Regions from separate parts of the Micromonospora sp. NPDC007271 genome, predicted to be linked through region 2. Evidence: predicted binding sites of a transcription regulator. Region 2 holds the regulator's gene; the other holds the start of a gene.
The links. Region 2 encodes HrcA, which represses chaperone genes, less so after heat shock. Its sites were predicted from a motif close to GGTTNGCACNCTCNNNNNGAGNGTGCNAACC; they were not measured.
Positions count from the first base shown of each region.

Region 1: the regulator HrcA is predicted to act here: its motif matches at 6,953-6,983, upstream of groES (co-chaperone GroES).

Region 1 is NZ_JBEYER010000049.1:47,442-56,624, forward strand. Features, by position in the region: gene ABZ570_RS18895 (ABC transporter permease) at 1-650, opposite strand, end outside; gene ABZ570_RS18900 (ATP-binding cassette domain-containing protein) at 647-1,471, opposite strand; gene ABZ570_RS18905 (substrate-binding domain-containing protein) at 1,580-2,674, opposite strand; gene ybaK (Cys-tRNA(Pro) deacylase) at 2,888-3,367, opposite strand; gene soxR (redox-sensitive transcriptional activator SoxR) at 3,451-3,954, opposite strand; gene ABZ570_RS18920 (MFS transporter) at 4,031-5,470, opposite strand; gene ABZ570_RS18925 (methyltransferase domain-containing protein) at 5,646-6,860, opposite strand; gene groES (co-chaperone GroES) at 7,116-7,430, shown strand; gene groL (chaperonin GroEL) at 7,501-9,153, shown strand.
Region 2 is NZ_JBEYER010000154.1:1,920-11,102, reverse strand. Features, by position in the region: gene ABZ570_RS32210 (16S rRNA (uracil(1498)-N(3))-methyltransferase) at 128-862, opposite strand; gene dnaJ (molecular chaperone DnaJ) at 864-2,006, opposite strand; gene hrcA (heat-inducible transcriptional repressor HrcA) at 2,086-3,108, opposite strand; gene ABZ570_RS32195 (DUF4870 domain-containing protein) at 3,366-3,986, shown strand; gene hemW (radical SAM family heme chaperone HemW) at 4,026-5,249, opposite strand; gene ABZ570_RS32185 (enoyl-CoA hydratase-related protein) at 5,269-6,078, shown strand; gene ABZ570_RS32180 (hypothetical protein) at 6,223-7,089, shown strand; gene ABZ570_RS32175 (MOSC domain-containing protein) at 7,107-7,745, opposite strand; gene ABZ570_RS32170 (carbohydrate ABC transporter permease) at 7,843-8,673, opposite strand; gene ABZ570_RS32165 (sugar ABC transporter permease) at 8,673-9,183, opposite strand, start outside.

The DNA.
Region 1 (9,183 bases), on a different contig from region 2:
CCGCGGGTGGAGCGCTGCCAGTGCCGGTGCAGCTGGACCGCCGCGTAGCCGGCGACCGCCACGGCGGCCAGCAGCCAGCCCACCGCCGGGGGCAGGTTGCGGTTGGCGATGGCCAGCAGCACGTCGTCCCGCACCGAGATGTTCTTGCCCTCCTCCACCAGCATCAGCGCGATGCCCTGAAAGGCGAGGAAGCCGGCGAGGGTCACCACGAACGACGGGATGCCGACCTTCGCCACCAGCAGGCCGAGGAGTGTGCCGATGACCGCGCCGGTGGCGACCGCGGCGAGCACCGCGACGTACCAGGGGTAGCCGAACACGGTCACCACGTTGGCCAGGACGGCGGCGCAGACCCCGCTGGCGAAGCCGGCGGAGAGGTCGATCTCGCCGAGCAGCAGGACGAAGACCAGCCCCATCGAGATCAGGGTGACCGCCGCGCCCTGGGTGAACAGGTTGGCGAAGTTCCCGGCGGTGAGGAACGACGGGCGCGCGATCGAGAAGGCCGCGGAGAGCAGGACGAGCATGCCGACCGCGGGGAGGGCCCCGATGTCGCCACCGCGTACCCGGCGCCAGTAGTTGTGGAGGTGGCTGCCGACGGTGGGTGCCGGCGCGACGGCGGCCGGCCCCTCCCTCTTGACGGCGGTGGTGGTCATCGGACGGCTCCTGGGGTGGGGTCGGCGGGCTCGGCGCCGTTGCCGTTGCTGCCCGGGGCCGGGTCGGCGGGGAGGCCGAGGCTGCCGGAGCGGCCGGCAGTGATCAGCTCGACCACCTGCGAGTGGGTGATGTCGGTGCTCTTCACCTGGGCGACCATCTGGCCGAGGTAGAGCGCGGCGATCCGGTCGGAGACGGCGAAGACGTCGTTCATGTTGTGCGAGATGAGCACCACCGCCAGGCCGTTGTCGGCCAGCCGGCGGACCAGTTCGAGCACCTGGGCGGTCTGTGCGACGCCGAGGGCGGCGGTCGGCTCGTCCAGGATGACCAGCTTGCTGTTCCAGAGCACCGCCTTGGCGATCGCCACGGTCTGGCGTTGGCCGCCGGAGAGGCTGGAGACGTGCTGGCGCAGCGACTTCACCGTACGGACGCTGAGCCCGGCCAGGGTCTCGGCGGCCAACTGCTCCATGGTCGGCTCGTCGAGCACGATGCCGTTGCGCTTCTCCCGGCCGAGGAACATGTTCTGCACGATGTCGAGGTTGTCGCAGAGCGCGAGGTCCTGGTAGACGACCTCGATGCCGAGCGTGGCCGCGTCGCGCGGGCCGTTGATGCTCACCGGCTGGCCGTCGAAGAGGAACTCACCGGCGTCCGTGGGGTAGATGCCGCTGATGCACTTGACGAGGGTCGACTTGCCGGCGCCGTTGTCGCCGACCAGTGCGGTCACCTCACCGGGGTGGGCGGCGAAGTCGACGTTGCGAAGCACCTGGACGGGACCGAAGCTCTTGTCGATCCCGCGTAGTTCCAGCAGGGGAGTGGCGGACACGGGGTCTCCTTCGGACGGAGGTAAGGTCTCGGGTCCCGTCCGGCGGGAACGCCGCCCGGCACGGGGGTCCCGTGCCGGGCGGCGCCGCCTGAAGCGGGTACGGAAGGGTCAGCTGATCCCGGCGTCGGCGCAGAGCTTGGCGTACGCCCCGGCGCAGAGCTCGTCCTTGGTGACGTAGCCGTCGTCGACGACGTCCTTGACGTTCTCCTTGTAGATCGCCTTCGGCTCTAGCAGCACGGCCGGCACGTCCCGGCCGCCCTCCGGGTCCTTGACCGTCTGGCCGGTGTCCTTCTTCTCCCCCTTGGCGAGACCGATGGCCAGGGCGGCGGCGGCGTCGGCCTCCTTCTTGACCGCCTTGTAGACGGTCATGCACTGGTCGCCGGCGAGGATGTTCTGCAGGCCCTGGGCGGTGGCGTCCTGGCCGGTCACCGGGACCTTGCCGTTGAGCTTGTTCTTCTTCAGCACCGAGATGGCCGCGTTGCCGAGGCCGTCGTTGGCGGAGAGCACCCCGTCGATCTTGCCGCCGGCCTTGGTGAGCTGCTGCTCGAAGATCGTGGCGGCCTGGGCGTTGTCCCACTCCGGCACGTCGTCGTCGGCGGCCTTGGTGTACTCCTTGGCGTCGAACTTCGGCTTGAGCACCGAGTCGTACCCGTTCTTGAACAGGGTGGCGTTGTTGTCGGTGGGCGAGCCGTTGAGGTAGGCGATCGCCGGGTTCTTGACACCCTTGTCGGCCAGGCACTTGACCAGGCCCTCGCCCTGGAGCTTGCCGACCGCCTCGTTGTCGAAGCTGACGTAGTACAGCGCCGAGCCGCCCAGGGTCAGCCGGTCGTAGTCGATGGTGGCCACACCCTGGGACTTCGCCCGCTCCAGCACGGCCTTGCCGGTGCCGGAGTCCAGGTTGACGATCATCAGGACGGTCACCCCGTTGGTGATCATCTGGTCGGCGAGGGTCTGGAACACGCTCTTGTCGTTCTGGGCGTTCTGGATGTCGGAGTCGACGCCCGCCGCGTCGAAGGCCTCCTTGAGGAACTTGCGGTCCGCGGTTTCCCACCGCGCGGAGGACTTGCTGTCCGGGAGGATCACACCGATCTTCGGCTTCTTGGCGCCGCCGGCCTGGTCGGAACCGTCGTTGTCACCACAGGCGGCCATGCTGCCGGCGGCCAGCAGGCCGACGGCGGCGAAGGTGAGGAAGCCCTTGCGCATGTGCACGGGTCCTTTCCGGGGTGGGGGATTTGTGTTTTGTTGTGCCCGGCAACGTATTTCCCCGCTTGTTGGGCCCGCAAGACTGTCGAGGCCAGTAGTTTGTTGGCGGCGGTAACAATTCAGCAACGCCACTGTCGTCCGGCCGTCACCCGGCTGAGAGCGCTCCCCGGCACGAGGTGCGGGAACGCGTGCGCGGTGACCGTCCGAAGTGGTTCAGGCGGCCGCGATCGGTGCGGTGACCGCGTCGGTCAGCGCGACCAGATCCGCTGGGGCGAGTTGCAGCTGCAGACCCCGGCGACCGGCCGAGACGTAGACGGTCGGATGGTCCAGTGCGGACCCGTCGACCACCGTGGGCAGCCGCTTGCGCTGGCCGAGGGGGCTGATCCCGCCGCGCACGTAGCCCGTGGCCCGCTCGGCCACCGCGCGGTCCGCCATGGTCGCCCGCTTGCCGCCCAACGCGGCGGCGAGGGCCTTGAGGTCCAACTCCCCGGTGACCGGTACGACCGCCACGGCCAGCCCGCCGTCGACCTCGGTGACCAGGGACTTGAACACCCGCTCCGGCGGCACCCCGAGGGCCGCCGCGACCAGCGCGCCGTAGTTCGGCGCATCCGGCGAGACGTCGTACGGATGGGTGCTGTGCGCGATCCTCCGCCGCGCCAGCAGCGCCGTCGCCGGAGTGCCCTGTCCCGCCATGCCCGACAAGGTAGTCCGGTCCGGGCGGATGGGCGAGTGGAAAGCCGGTACGGCAGCCGGCCGGACCTGGAGACGGCAGACGCCTAGGGTCGGCGCGATCTCCGCGGGGTCTTCGTGGAATCGCTGGACTGCAACCGCACTGGACCGGGGCCCTGCTGCCCGAGGGCGTCATCAGGATTAAGCAGGAGGCAGCCTTTCATCGACAAACATCCACAGCCGATGCAGCCGGTGAGTTCCTGCTCCAGGCTCTCGATCTCACGGCGTCGTTCTTCCAGTTGGCGTTTCCACGATCGAGAGACGCGCTGCCAAGCCGCATGGGTCGGCGCCTCATCTGCGGGAAGTGTCACAAAGACGCCAGCCACATCGGACAGCGGAATGCCGAGCCGCTTGGCGACGATGATCAGCGAGATGCGGCGCAACATGTGGCGAGGGTAGACGCGCTGGTTGCCGCCGTTGCGCAGCGAAAAGATCAATCCCTTGCGTTCATAGAAGTGGAGCGCTGAGGCGGGCACGCCAGTCCGTCGGGCGACCTCACCGATGGTGAGGTGGTCGTCCGGCCTGGCATGCATCTCGTCCTCCCAGATCAATCAGACGCGGTGCGCCGGTGACGTAGGCGGTGGGGTATTTGACCTTCCTTTTCGGCGACGGTTTGACGCTAAAAATTCAACCATGGTTGAGGTCAAGTGAAGTTGAGGCAGATCCTTCGGCGCCGTTGGCCTTGCTCCCGAAGATGAGGGCGGCGACGGCGACCGACAGGGCGAGGCACAGGATGCCGACGCCGAGCTGGGTCATATGCCAGGACCAGGTGAACGCGTCCAGTTCGCTGGCTGGATTGTTGCCAAGGCGACCTGCGCTCACCGCCGCCGCATGGGTGCGGTCGCCGAGCTTGCTCGCGAGGAGACCGATCAGGGAGGCGCTGAACGCGGCGATCACGAGCGCTTCGGCTGCGCCGCGCAGAGTGTTGAGGAACCCGGCTGCCATGCCGACCGAGTCGGCCGGGACGAGGCTCATGGCCTGACCGTCGGTGATGCCGAAGGAAACACCCATGCCGATCCCGGTCATCAGCAGTGGTGCCGCGACTACGGCAACGGTGTTCTCGGACCCGAGGGCCATGAGCCAGAAGTTCCCGACTACCACGAGCAGTAACGCCATCATGATCAAGGCTCGCGCGGGGACGCCCTTGTTGACCAGGGTGACCGCCACCATCGGCATGATCAGAACCGGTGCGGTGAGCAGTAGCATCGCCACGCCGGCCGCCGCCGGGGTGAGTCCGGCGGCTGACTGCAGGTAGGTCGGCAGGAACACGAGCACGCCGAGGAATCCGATCGAGGTCGTGAGTGTCGCCAGGCTCCACCCAATGAATCCGCGGTTGGCCACCAAGGACGGTGCCAGCACAGGGGAACTACTGTGCCGTTGCACGATGCCGAAGATCACCAGCGCCAGCAGACCGATGACGAGAGTGGCGATGACGGCCCGATGGGTCCACCCCAGCGACGGGGCTTCGAGCAGTGCGAACATCAGACAGGTCAAGGCGCCGACGAACAGGATGCTGCCAACCGAGTCGGCCCGCCCGGACTCTGAGCGCGACTCCCGGGTACGAGTCGCGCCGAGCGCGGCCAGAAGACCGATCACGGTGAAGACCGCGAAACTACCCCGCCACCCGGTCGCGGTGATCAAGAGCCCGGAAAAGGTGGGGCCGACCGCGATGCCGATCCCGGCCATGGTGCCCATCAGCGCAAAGGCCCGGTTGCGGGTGGCACCGTTGTAGCTGGAGGCCAGGATCGCCCCACCCGCGGCCATGATTCCGGCCCCGCCGCCACCGGACACGATTCGGGCGATGTCGGCGATCACGATCGACGGGCTGAGCGCGGTGGCAAGAAAGCCGATTGCGAACACGAATGCGGCGACGATGAAAACCCTGCGCCGGCCCACCCGGTCGGCGGTCGAGCCCGCCACCAAGGTCATGGCGGCGAAAGCCAGGTTGTATCCGGCCACGATCCAGTTCAGGGCAGAGCCGGAGGCATCGAGGTCGTGGCCGATGCTCGGCAACGCGACCGCGGTGCCCGAGATCGACATCGCCACCAAGAAGACACCGACCAGCACCACCGGAAGCGTCAACGGAGACGGTCTCGCAGTACCTTCAGCGGGTTGAGGAGATGAAATGGTCGTGTCCAACGGTGCTCGCTTTCTCCGATCAGGAACGGCGAGCAACAGCACATGTCCTCAACCGAAGTTGAGGTCAAGTCCGTGCGTCAGGTACTGCCTCACGGTCAGGCTTCTAGGCCGGCCGGCAGACCAGCACGGTCGGCGCGCCGGCCACCCGGGTCAGCACCAGGCTGGCCGCTTCCTCGCCGACGAGCTTCAGGTCCCGGCGCAGCTTCTCCGGCTCCAGCGCCGAGCCGCGCTTGAGGATCTCCGCCCGGCCCACGCGGCGCTCCCGCAGCAGGGCGCGCAGCCGCTTCAGCGAGAACGGCAGCACGTCGGTGACCTCCAGGCAGCGGGTGAACGGGCTGGCGACCGGGGCGTCCGTGTAGAGGTAGGCGATGCTCGGATCAGCCAGCGTCCCGCCGAGGTCCTCGGCCAGTTCGGCGAGCAGGTGGGCGCGGACCACCGCCGGGTCCGGGTCGTGCACGTACCGCCGGACCGGCCCCACCGGCGCCTCGGCCTCGCCGGAGCCGGCTAGCTGATAACAGGGGGCCTCTGCTCTACCGGGTGCGTTAACAGGGGACCCTTCCTTCAACAGCGTGGCGCGGCGGGGGACCTCGGCCAGCGCGCCGCACCAGAGGGCGGCCTCGACCAGGTAGCCGGCCACGCTGACCCACTCCGCCTCGGCGCCGGCCGGGATCAGCGCGTGGTCCAGGCCGGGGGCCACCTTGACCACGGTGCGCGGGACCCGCTCGGCCAGCCCGGTGACGAAGTCCCAGGGCGGCGAGTAGGCGTTCGGGTCGAAGATCCGCCGTCCGGTGCCGGCCGAACGGCGCGCCGGGTCGCAGAAGACCGCGTCCACCCCGGTCACGTCGAACGCCGTCGCGTCGCCGCACGCCACGGTGAACCGCTCGGCCAGCCCGGCCGCCTCGGCGTTCGCGGCGGCCATCGCGGCGGTCACCGGGTCGGCCTCCACCCCGTACACCCGGATGCCGGCGCGGGCGGCGGCGAGCGCGTCGGCGCCGAGACCGCACCCCAGGTCGGCGAGGGTGCGTACCCCGGCGGCGTGCAGCCGCGCGGCCCGCCGGTCGGCGACCACCCGGCGGGTGGCCTGCTCCAGCCCGGGCCGGGTGAGGAACATCCGGTCGGCCTCCGGCCCGAACTTGCCGGCCGCCCGGCGGCGCAGCTCGGCCTGGGTGAGCGCGGCGGCGGCCAGCCCGGCCGGGAACCCCGCCGAACGGAGCCGGGCCGCCGCGGCCAGCGGGTCGCCGCCGGCGACCTCGGCGGCCGCCGCGAGCGCGGCCGACCCCTCAGGGGTACGCAGCGCGGCGAGCTGGTCCAGATCCACCCGCCCATTCTCCCGACCGGCGGAACACTGGCGACGCGCCGGGCGCGGGTTGGCACTCTCCTTGACGGAGTGCTAGCCGAGGAATAACCTGCGATTAGCACTCTCACCCTGAGGGTGCCAACGCCCGGGCCCGGTGTCCGGGGGTTGAACGCCAGGCGGACCGGCACCCGCGACGACGGCCCCGCCCGGTGGCATGTGGCAGATTGACGCCGGTCGGCGTGTCGACCGGCAACGAAACCAGTACCCCAGGAGGGTATGCCCGTGACTACCGCGACCAAGGTTGCGATCAAGCCGCTCGAGGACCGGATCGTGGTCCAGGCGAACGAGGCTGAGACCACCACGGCGTCGGGCATCGTGATCCCCGACACCGCCAAGGAGAAGCCGCAGGAGGGCACCGTCCTCGCTGTCGGCCCGGGCCGGATCGATGACAAGGGTAACCGCGTGCCGCTCGACGTGAAGGTCGGCGACACCGTCCTGTACTCGAAGTACGGCGGCACCGAGGTCAAGTACGCCGGCGAGGAGTACCTGGTGCTCTCCGCCCGCGACGTCCTCGCGGTCATCGAGAAGTAAGCAACCGATCAGTGTCGTTGCCCCGGTCCGGCTCGCCGGGCCGGGGCAACGTCGCTTCGAAGGGATACTGATGGCGAAGATCCTCAGCTTCTCGGACGACGCCCGGCACCTGCTGGAGCACGGTGTCAACGCCCTCGCCGACGCGGTCAAGGTCACCCTCGGCCCGCGCGGGCGCAACGTCGTCCTGGACAAGAAGTTCGGTGCGCCCACGATCACCAACGACGGCGTGACCATCGCCAAGGAGATCGAGCTCACCAACCCCTACGAGAACCTCGGCGCGCAGCTGGTCAAGGAGGTGGCGACCAAGACCAACGACGTCGCCGGCGACGGGACCACCACCGCGACCGTGCTGGCCCAGGCGATGGTCCGCGAGGGCCTGCGCAACGTGACCGCCGGGGCCAACCCGACCGGCCTCAAGCGGGGCGTCGACGCGGCGGCCCAGAAGGTCTCCGAGGCGCTGCTCGGCCGGGCCGTCGAGGTCGCCGGCAAGGAGTCGATCGCGCACGTCGCGACGGTCTCCGCGCAGGACGCCACGATCGGCGAGCTGATCGCCGAGGCGATGGAGAAGGTCGGCCGCGACGGTGTCATCACCGTCGAGGAGGGCTCCGCGCTCGTCACCGAGCTGGACGTGACCGAGGGTCTCCAGTTCGACAAGGGCTTCATCTCGCCGAACTTCGTCACCGACGTGGAGGGGCAGGAAGCGGTCCTGGAGGACCCGTACATCCTGATCACCACGCAGAAGATCTCGGCGATCGAGGAGCTGCTGCCGCTGCTGGAGAAGATCCTCCAGAACAACAAGCCGCTGCTGATCATCGCCGAGGACGTCGAGGGCCAGGCGCTCTCCACGCTGGTGGTCAACGCGATCCGTAAGACCCTCAAGGTCTGCGCGGTCAAGGCCCCCGGCTTCGGCGACCGCCGCAAGGCGATGCTCCAGGACATGGCGATCCTGACCGGCGCCGAGCTGGTCGCCCCGGAGCTGGGCTACAAGCTCGACCAGGTCGGCCTGGAGGTGCTCGGCACCGCCCGCCGCGTGGTGGTGGACAAGGAGAACACCACCGTCGTCGACGGTGGCGGCCAGGCGAGCGAGGTGGCCGACCGGGTCGCCCAGATCCGCAAGGAGATCGAGGCCTCGGACTCCGAGTGGGACCGGGAGAAGCTGGCCGAGCGGCTGGCGAAGCTCTCCGGCGGCGTCGCCGTGATCAAGGTCGGCGCGGCTACCGAGGTCGAGATGAAGGAGCGCAAGCACCGCATCGAGGACGCCATCGCCGCGACCAAGGCCGCGGTCGAGGAGGGTACGGTCCCGGGTGGCGGCGCCGCTCTGGCCCAGATCCTGCCGGTGCTCGCCGACGACCTGGGCCTTACCGGTGACGAGAAGGTCGGCGTCTCGATCGTGCGCAAGGCGCTGGTCGAGCCGCTGCGCTGGATCGCCCAGAACGCCGGCCACGACGGCTACGTGGTGGTGCAGAAGGTCGCCGGCAAGGAGTGGGGCAACGGCCTCGACGCGGCCACCGGCGAGTACGTCGACCTGGTCAAGTCCGGCATCCTCGACCCGGTGAAGGTGACCCGCAACGCGGTCGTCAACGCCGCCTCGATCGCCGGGCTGCTGCTCACCACCGAGAGCCTGGTGGTGGAGAAGCCGGAGAAGGCCGAGCCGGCCGCCGCCGGTGGCCACGGCCACGGGCACGGGCACGGCCACGGCCACCAGCACGGCCCGGGCTTCTGATCCCAGGCCGTAACGGCAGCCGGTCACCGG
Region 2 (9,183 bases):
GTCATGGCCGGCTGCCGCGGCGATCTTGCACTTACGGTCGGCAATACGCGGCTTTTGCCCGCTCCGCCCCGGCTGAAAGTGCAAGATCGACGCCGGTAGGGGGTGGGGCAGGGGTGGGGGGGTGGGGTTACCAGCGGTGGAGGCGGGTGGAGAGGACGGTCAGGGCGGCGACGCCGGCCGTTGACGTGCGCAGGACCGAGGGGCCGAGGCGGACGGTACGGGCACCGGCCTCGCGGAAGGCGGACAGCTCGGGCGGGGCGATGCCGCCCTCCGGGCCGACCACCAGCACGATCTCGCCGGTCCCGGGCAGCTCGGCGGTGGTCAGCCGCTCCTCGGCCTCCTCGTGCAGCACGAACGCGGCGGCCGCCCCGGCGATCCGCCGGGCCACCGTCGCGGTGGACTCGTCGGGCGTGCCGGCCACCACCGGCAGCCAGGCCCGGCGGGCCTGCTTGGCGGCCTCCCGGGCGGTGGCCGCCCACTTCTCTCGGGCCCGTACGCCCCGATCGCCGCGCCACTGCACGACCGAGCGGGACGCCGACCAGGGCACGATCTCGTCCACCCCGACCTCGGTCATCGCCTGCACGGCCAGCTCGCCCCGGTCGCCCTTGGCGATGCCCTGCACCACGACGAGCCGGGGGACGGACGCGTCGACGTACCCCCGGGAGGTGACGGCCAGATCGAGGGTGCCCCGGCCGACGGCGGTGACCACCGCGCCGGCGGTGCCGCCACGGCCGTCGGCGAGCAGCAGTTCCTCGCCGACGCGCAGCCGCTGGACGGTCGCGGCGTGGTGCCCCTCCGGGCCGTCCAGGGTCAGCGTGTCACCGGTGGGCAGCGCCTCGACCAGGAACAGCGGCGCCGACACGCTAGGCGTGCCCGTTGAAGGCGTCGCGCATCCGGGAGAAGAAGCCACCCTGCTTGCTCAGTTCGGCGACCTCCTCGCCCCGGGTCTTGGCGAACTCGCGCAGCATCCGCTCCTGGTCGGGGTCGAGCTTGGTCGGGGTACGCACGTCCAGGTGGACGTAGAGGTCGCCCCGGCCGGTGCCGCGGAGGTGCGGTACGCCCCGGGCGCGCAGCCGCAGGGTGCTGCCCGGCTGGGTGCCCGGCTTGACGTCGACCGTCTCCTCGCTGTCCAGCGTCTTGATGGTCAGCCGGGTACCGAGCGCGGCGGCGGTCATCGGCACGGTGACCCGGCAGTGCAGGTCGTCTCCCTTGCGGGAGTAGACGTCGTGCGGCCGCTCGTGGATCTCCACGTAGAGGTCGCCGGCCGTGCCACCGCCCGGGCCGACCTCGCCCTGCTGGGCCAGCCGGATCCGCATGCCGTCCTCGACGCCCGCCGGGATCTTGACGGTGAGCGAGCGGCGGGTCCGCACCCGGCCGTCACCGGCGCAGGTCGGGCAGGGGTGCGGGATCGTGGTGCCGTAGCCCTGGCAGACCGTGCACGGCCGGGCGGAGACCACCTGGCCGAGGAAGGTCCGCTGCACCGACTGCACCTCGCCCCGCCCGCCGCACGCCTCGCAGGTGGCGAGGTGGGTGCCGGCCGCGGTGCCAGCGCCGGAGCAGGTGGTGCAGAGCACCGCGGTGTCGACCGTGATCGGGGCCTCGACGCCGAACGCGGTCTCGTTGAGGTCCAGCTCCAGCCGCAGGATCGCGTCGGCGCCCGGCCGGGTACGCGGACGCGGCCCGCGCGTGGCGCCGGCGGCGCCACCGAAGAACGCGTCCATGATGTCCTGGAACCCGACGAACGGGCCCGCGCCGCCCGGGCCGCCCGGCCCGGCACCCCCGCCGCCCGGCGCCAGCGGGTCGCCGCCCAGGTCGACGATCTGCCGTTTCCGGTCGTCCGAGAGAACCTCGTACGCGGCGTTGATGTCCTTGAACTTCTCCTGTGCCTCCGGGTCCGGATTGACGTCCGGGTGGAACTTCCGCGCCAGCTTGCGGTAGGCGCGCTTGATCTCGTCGTCGGAGGCGTCCCGGCTGACGCCGAGAATGCCGTAGTAGTCCCTGGCCACTGCGTTCGGTGTCCTCATGTTCGTCTCGCGTTGCGCCGGTCGCCGGCCTCATGCCGGCCGTCGCCCCTGACTGGTCAGTTCAGTTCTGGGCCAGCAGCTCGCCCACGTAGCGTGCCACGGCCCGCACCGTGGCGATGGTGCCGGGGTAGTCCATCCGGGTCGGCCCGACCACCCCCAGGCCGCCGACGATAGTGCTGCCCGGGCCGTACCCGGTGCTCACCACCGAGGCGGCGCGCAGGTTGTCGATCTCGTTCTCGTCGCCGATCAGCACCCGGGTGGTGCTGGGCTCGGCCTCGCCGATGAGCTTGAGCAGCACGACCTCCTCCTCGAGCGCCTCGAGGATGGGCCGCAACGAGCCCTGGAAATCCAGCAGGCCGCCCCGGGTGAGGTTGGCCGTGCCGGCCAGGGCGAGCCGCTCCTCGTGCCGCTCGACCAGCGTCTCCAGCAGCACGCTGGAAAGCGTGGCCATGGCCGGCCGCAGCTGGGGCGGGGACTCGTCCACCAGCGCCTGGACCAGGGGCGGGGTCTCCGACAGCTGGATGCCGACCAGCCTCTCGTTGACCATCCGGCGCAGCTCGGTGACGTCCTCGGCCGGGATCGGCCCGGGCAGCTCGACCAGCCGCTGCTCGACCCGTCCGGTGTCGGCGATCATGACGACCATCAGCCGGGTGGTGGAGATCGGCACCAGCTCCAGGTGGCGCACCTTGGACCGGGCCAGGCTCGGGTACTGCACCACGGCGACCTGCCGGGTCAGCTGGGCCAGCAGCCGGACCGTGCGGTGCACCACGTCGTCCAGGTCGACCGCGCCGACCAGGAAACGCTCGATGGCCCGGCGCTCGGCCGGGCTGAGCGGCTTGACCCGGGAGAGCCGGTCGACGAAGAGCCGGTAGCCGCGGTCGGTGGGCACCCGGCCGGCGCTGGTGTGCGGCTGCCGGATGTAGCCCTCGTCCTCCAGGACGGCCATGTCGTTGCGCACGGTGGCTGGGGAGACACCCAACTGGTGGCGCTCGACCAGCGCCTTGCTGCCGACCGGCTCCTGCGTGGCGACGTAGTCCTCGACGATCGCGCGGAGCACGGCGAGCTTGCGGTCGTCGAGACCCATCTCCCCACCTCCTGACGCACCTCGGCCCCCGCCGGCGCGCGGTACCGCCTGTTCAGCTCAGGCGACACGCGGTACCGGCCGGGCGTCTGGCACTCGACTGTAGCGAGTGCCAGTCTACGTCGGCGTACCCGCCGACGCGATGATCAGCGACGGACCTCCGGTGCGGCCCACCGCACACCCCGCCAGAGCCGAACAGTCGGACATCCGGGGCGGTGTCGCTCTGCGCGTTGTTGCGAACGGGACCTACCGTGACGTCCATGACTGAACCACCTCGCCCTCCCGGAGCGGGGGACCCCGGCGCCCAGCCGCCGGGCGACACCCCGCCGTCGGCACCATACGGCTCGTCGGCGAACGAGCCACCCACCGCACCACTGTCCGGGGCTCCCACCGGGCCCGGCTATCCCCCACCCGGTGGCTATCCGCCGCCTCCCGGTGGCCAGCCGCCGTCGGGTGGCTACCCGCCCCCGGGCGGTTACGGCGCGCCGGGCGCCGGTTACCCCGGCGGCGGGGCCTACGGAGCGCCGGCGGGCTACGCCAGCAGCGATGACAAGACCTGGGCCCTGGTCGCGCACTTCGGCGGCGCCGCCGGCATGTTCATCGGCGGCGGCGTGCTGGGCTGGGTGGCCCCGCTGGTCGCGCTGCTCGCCCGCGGCAACCAGTCGCCGACCGTCCGCGCGCACGCGGTCGCCGCGCTGAACTTCCAGCTCATCTGGTCGATCATCGCGCTGGTCGGGTGGATCCTGACCTGCATCCTGATCGGCATCGTGGTCGGCTTCGGCGCGATGATCGTCGGCATCATCTTCGGCATCCTCGGCGGCGTGAAGGCCAACGAGGGGCAGCTCTACCGCTACCCGATGTCGGCGAACCTGATCAAGTGACCCCGGCCCGGCCGGCCCGCTGGTCGGCCGGGTCGTACGTCACGGCAGCAGGTCGCGGACCACGGCGTCGGCCAACAGCCGGCCGCGCAGGGTGAGCACCGCCCGGCCGGCCGCGTACCCGTCGGCGGTCAGCAGGCCGTCGGCGAGTGCCCGTCGCGCGGCGGACCGGCCCCCCTCGTCCAGCACCTCCAGCGGCAGGCCGGCGGCGAGCCGGAGCCGCAGCATCACGTCCTCCATGTGCGCCTCGTCGGGGGTGAGCACCTCCCGGGCCAGGCCGGGTGACTCCCCCGCAGCCAGGTGCCGGGCGTACGCGGTCGGATGCTTGACGTTCCACCAGCGCACCCCGCCGACGTGGCTGTGCGCCCCCGGGCCGAGGCCCCACCAGTCGCCGCCGGTCCAGTAGAGCAGGTTGTGCCGGCACCGGGCCGCCTCGCCGCGGGCCCAGTTGGAGACCTCGTACCAGGAGAAACCGGCCGCGTCGAGGGCGGCCTCCGCGGCCAGGTAGCGGTCCGCCGCCAGGTCGTCGCTCGGATACGCCAGCTCGCCCCGGCGCATCCGCGCGGCCAGCCGGGTGCCCTCCTCCACGATCAGGGCGTACGCGCTGACGTGGTCCACGCCCGCCGCCACCACCTGCTCCAGCGAGGCGGCGAAGTCCTCGGCGCGCTCCCCCGGCGTGCCGTAGATCAGGTCCAGGTTCACGTGGTCGAACCCGGCGTCCCGCGCCTCCAGGGCGGCGGCGGTGGCCCGGCCGGCGCTGTGCTGCCGGTCGAGCACGGCCAGCACCCCGGGCGCGGCGGACTGCATGCCGAGCGAGATCCGGGTGTAGCCGGCCGCCCGCAGCTCCTTGAGCGACTCGGGGGTGACCGACTCCGGGTTGGCCTCGGTGGTCACCTCGGCGTCGGCGGCCAGCCCCCAGGTGCGGTCGATGCCGTCCAGGATCCGGGCCAGGTCGTCGGTGGGGAGCAGGGTGGGCGTACCGCCGCCCACGAAGACGGTGTCCACCCGGGGCGGCGGGGTGTCGCCCAGCACCCGGGCGGCGAGCGCCAGCTCGGCCAGCACGGTCTCGGCGTACGTCTCGCGGCTGGCCCCGCCGCCGAGCTCGGCCGCCGTGTAGGTGTTGAAGTCGCAGTAGCCGCACCGGCTGGCGCAGAACGGGACGTGCACGTAGACCCCGAAGCCGCCTGCGCCGACGGCGCGGCGGGCGGCAGCGGGCAGCGACCCGTCGCGCGGGACGGGTTCGCCTTCTGGAAGAGCGCCGGGCATGGCCACTAGTGTGCCCGGCATGACCTCTCCGGACGCTCTCGTGCGGGTCGCCACGGCCCGTGGGGTGACCACCCTCACCCTGGACAGCCCGCACAACCGCAACGCGCTCTCCACTCCGCTGATGACCGAGCTGCTGGCCGGGCTGGCCGCGGCGGTCGCCGACGACGCGGTCCGGGCGGTCGTGCTGGACCACACCGGCCCGGTCTTCTGTTCCGGGGCGGACCTGAAGGAGACCGCCGCCGCGTACGCCAGCGGGACGGTGCCGGCCGGGATGCTCGGCGACGTGCTGGTGGCCGTCCGGGAGTGCCCCAAGCCGGTGCTGGCGAAGGTGGCCGGGCCGGCCCGGGCCGGCGGCCTGGGCCTGATCGCCGCGGCCGACCTGGCGGTCTGCGCCGAGGGGGCGACCTTCGCCTTCACCGAGGTCCGGATCGGGGTGATCCCGGCGGTGATCTCGGCGACCGTGCTTCCCCGGCTGCACCCCCGGGCCGCGGCCGAGCTCTACCTGACCGGCGACACCTTCGACGGCCGGCGGGCCGCCGAGATCGGCCTGGTCACCGCCGCCGTGCCGGCGGACGGCCTGGACGCGGCGGTCGCGCGCTACTGCGCCTCGTTGGTGAAGGGGGCGCCGAAGGCCCTCGCCGGCACCAAGGACCTGCTGCGCCGGCCCGCCGCCACCGACCTGCGGGCGGAGATCGCCGAGTTGGCCGCCCTCTCCACCGGGTACTTCCTCTCCGACGAGGGCCGGGAGGGCGTGGCCGCCTTCCGGGAGAAGCGATCGGCACGATGGGTGGCCGCTCTGGACGGTGGTCCGGCAGAGGGCGCGAGCTAGGGCCGAACGGCCGGGAGGACCCCGAAGGCCGGGAGGACCGGGAGGCGCGGTGGGTGGCCGGACGGTGACGCCAGGGGGCGACCGGTCGGCCGACCCGGGTCGCGCGCCGGGAGACGTACGCTTGTCGAACTGCCGGGACAGGAGGTGCGGGTGCGAACTCGGGTTGCGATCGTGGCGGCGGGTGTGGTGGTGGCCGTGGTGGCCCTGCTCGGCGTCTGGTTCGTCACGAAGCAGTTCGGGCAGCACCTCCGCCTGCCGATGGCCAGCCGCACCTGCACCGTGCAGGCCGACGGGCGGGTCGTGCTCAGCGCCGAGCAGATGGCCAACGCGGCCACCATCGCGGCGATCGGTGTGCAGCGGCGGATGCCCGAGCGGGCCGTGGTGGTGGCGCTGGCAACCGCGTACCAGGAGTCGCACCTGCGCAACATCGCGCACGGCGACCGGGACTCGCTGGGGCTGTTCCAGCAGCGCCCGAGCCAGGGCTGGGGCACCCCGGAGCAGGTCCAGGACCCGCGCTACGCGGCGAAGAAGTTCTACGCCGCGCTGAAGAAGGTCAACGGCTGGGAACGGATGCGGGTCACCGAGGCCGCCCAGCGGGTGCAGCGCTCGGCCTACCCCGAGGCGTACCAGAAGTGGGCCGACGAGTCCGAGGTGCTCACCCGCGCGCTGCTCGGCAACGCCACCGGGGCGGTGGCCTGCACCGTCGGGCCGCAGCCGACGATGCGCGGCCCGGCCGCGACCGCGGCCCTGGTGGAGGGCCTGGCCCTGGACTGGGGGTTGCCCGACCTCACCGCACCGGCCGACCCCACCGGATTCAGCGTCCCGGCCACCGACAGCCGCAACGGCTGGCGGTACGCGCACTGGCTGGTCTCGCACGCCGACGACCACGGCGTGAAGCGGGTCCGCTTCGGTGACCTGGAGTGGACCGCCGAGCACGGCACCTGGGACCGGGTGAAGGGCGGCCGGGGCACGCCGACCCAGGTGCTGGCGGAGGTCTTCGCCGCGGCCTGACCTCCCGCTGACGCCGATCAGGGGCGCGTGAGCCGGCGGCGCACCTTCTCCCGGATCGGTTCGGGCAGCTCGGGCACGTCGAGCAGCCGGGGCAGCAGCTCGGGCTCCAACGTGGTCGCCCGGAACATCTCGCCGATGGTCACCCCGTGCGCCGGGCGGTCCACCACCTCGACGGGGTCGCCCGCGCTGACCTCGCCCTCCCGCAGCACCTGCAGGTACGCCCCGGGCGCGGCCCGTACGGTGAACCGCTTGATCAGGTCGGGCACGCCCCAGAAGCCGGCGAAGGTGGTGCACGGAATGCGCGGCTTGGTCACCTCGAGCAGGGCGGAGCCGACCGCCCACCGCTCGCCGACGACCGCCCCGGTGACGTCCACCGCGTACGTGGTGAGGTTCTCGCCGAAGGCGCCCGGCCCGAGGGTCCGGCCCAGCTCGGTGGCCCACCAGCCGGCGTCCTCCTCGGCGTACGCGTACACCGCCTGGTCGGGGCCGCCGTGGACGGCCCGCTCGCCGATGAAGTCGCCGGCGAGCCCGGCGAACCGGATCAGCACCGGGCCGGCGACCGGCCGCTTGTCGATCCCGCTGCGGCCGCTCGCGTCGCCCGCCCACTCCGCCTCGGTCACCCCGCCGAGGTTCACCGCCGCCAGCCTGCCCGTCATGGCGGCCAGCCTACGGGCACCTCCGCCCAGCCGAAAACCGCGTCAGGAAGGGCCCCTGCTCTACCGGAGGCGTTGACAGGTTGCCCTTCCTTGCCCGTCAGCCCTTGACGGCGCCGGCGACCAGGCCGCTGACCATCCGGCGTTGGACCAGGAGGAAGAAGACGATCACCGGCAGGGTGAACAGGGTGGAGGCGGCCATCACCGAACCCCAGGCGGTGTCGTCCCGGCCGAAGAAGAACGTCATCGCCACCGGCAGGGTGTACCGGTGCTGGTCGTTGATGAACGTCAACGCGAAGATCAGCTCGTTCCAGGCGGTGATGAAGGAGAAGATGCTGGTCGCCACCAGGCCGGGCGCCACCAGCGGGAAGAGGATCTTGCGGAAGGTCTGGGCCCGGCTGGCACCGTCGATCGCCGCCGCCTCCTCCAGCTCCTTCGGCACCGCGGCCACGAAACCGCGCAGCATCCAGACCGCGAACGGCAGCGAGAAGCCGAGGTAGGTCAGGATCAGGCTGGGCAGCTGGTTGTAGAGCCCGAGCCGCTGGATCATCAGGAAGAGCGGGATGACCAGCGCCTCCAGCGGGATCATCTGCACCACCAGCAGCAGGATCAGGAAGGTGGTGCGCAGCCGGAACCGGAACCGGGCCACCGCGGTCGCCGCGAGCAGCGCGACCAGCCCACTGAGCAGCACCGTCGCCACCGCGACCAGCGCGCTGTTGAGGAAGAAGTCGGTGAACGTCACGCCCGGGATCAGGTTGCCGGTGAGGATCTCCCGATAGTGCTCCAGGGTGGGCTCGGCCGGCACCGGGCGGGGGGTGGCCGAGAAGATCTCCCGGTTGGGCTTGAGGGAGGTGGCGACCATCCAGTAGACCGGGAACGCCGCGAAGAGCGCGACCAGCAGGCCGACGCCGTTGAGGGCGAGCTTCTTCACTACTGGTCCTCCTGCCGCAGCACCATGCGGACGTACAGGGCGGTCACCGCGAGCAGGATCAGGGTGAGGATGACCGCGATCGCCGATCCGAGACCGTACTTGGGCGGCGGTGAGAACGCCTCCGCGTACGAGTAGATCGAGAGCATGAACGTCGACCGGTCCTGGGTGCCGCCGGCCAGCACGAACTGCTGGGTGAAGACCTTGAAGTCCCAGATCGTGGAGAGCACGACCAGGATGCCGAAGACGGGGCGCAGGGTCGGGAAGGTCACCGACCAGAAGACCCGCCACGGCCCGGCACCGTCCACCCGGGCCGCCTCCTGGAGTTCGCTCGGCACGCTCTTCAGCCCGGCCAGCACGCTCACCGCGATGAACGGGAACGAGTGCCAGACCACCACCAGGGTCAGGATCGCGAAGAAGAGCAGCGGGTCGTTGAACCAGCCGTAGCCGGTCCAGTCGCTGCGCCCGAAGAGCGCGGTGGAGAGCCCGTCCGGGAGCTTGTTGAACAGCCAG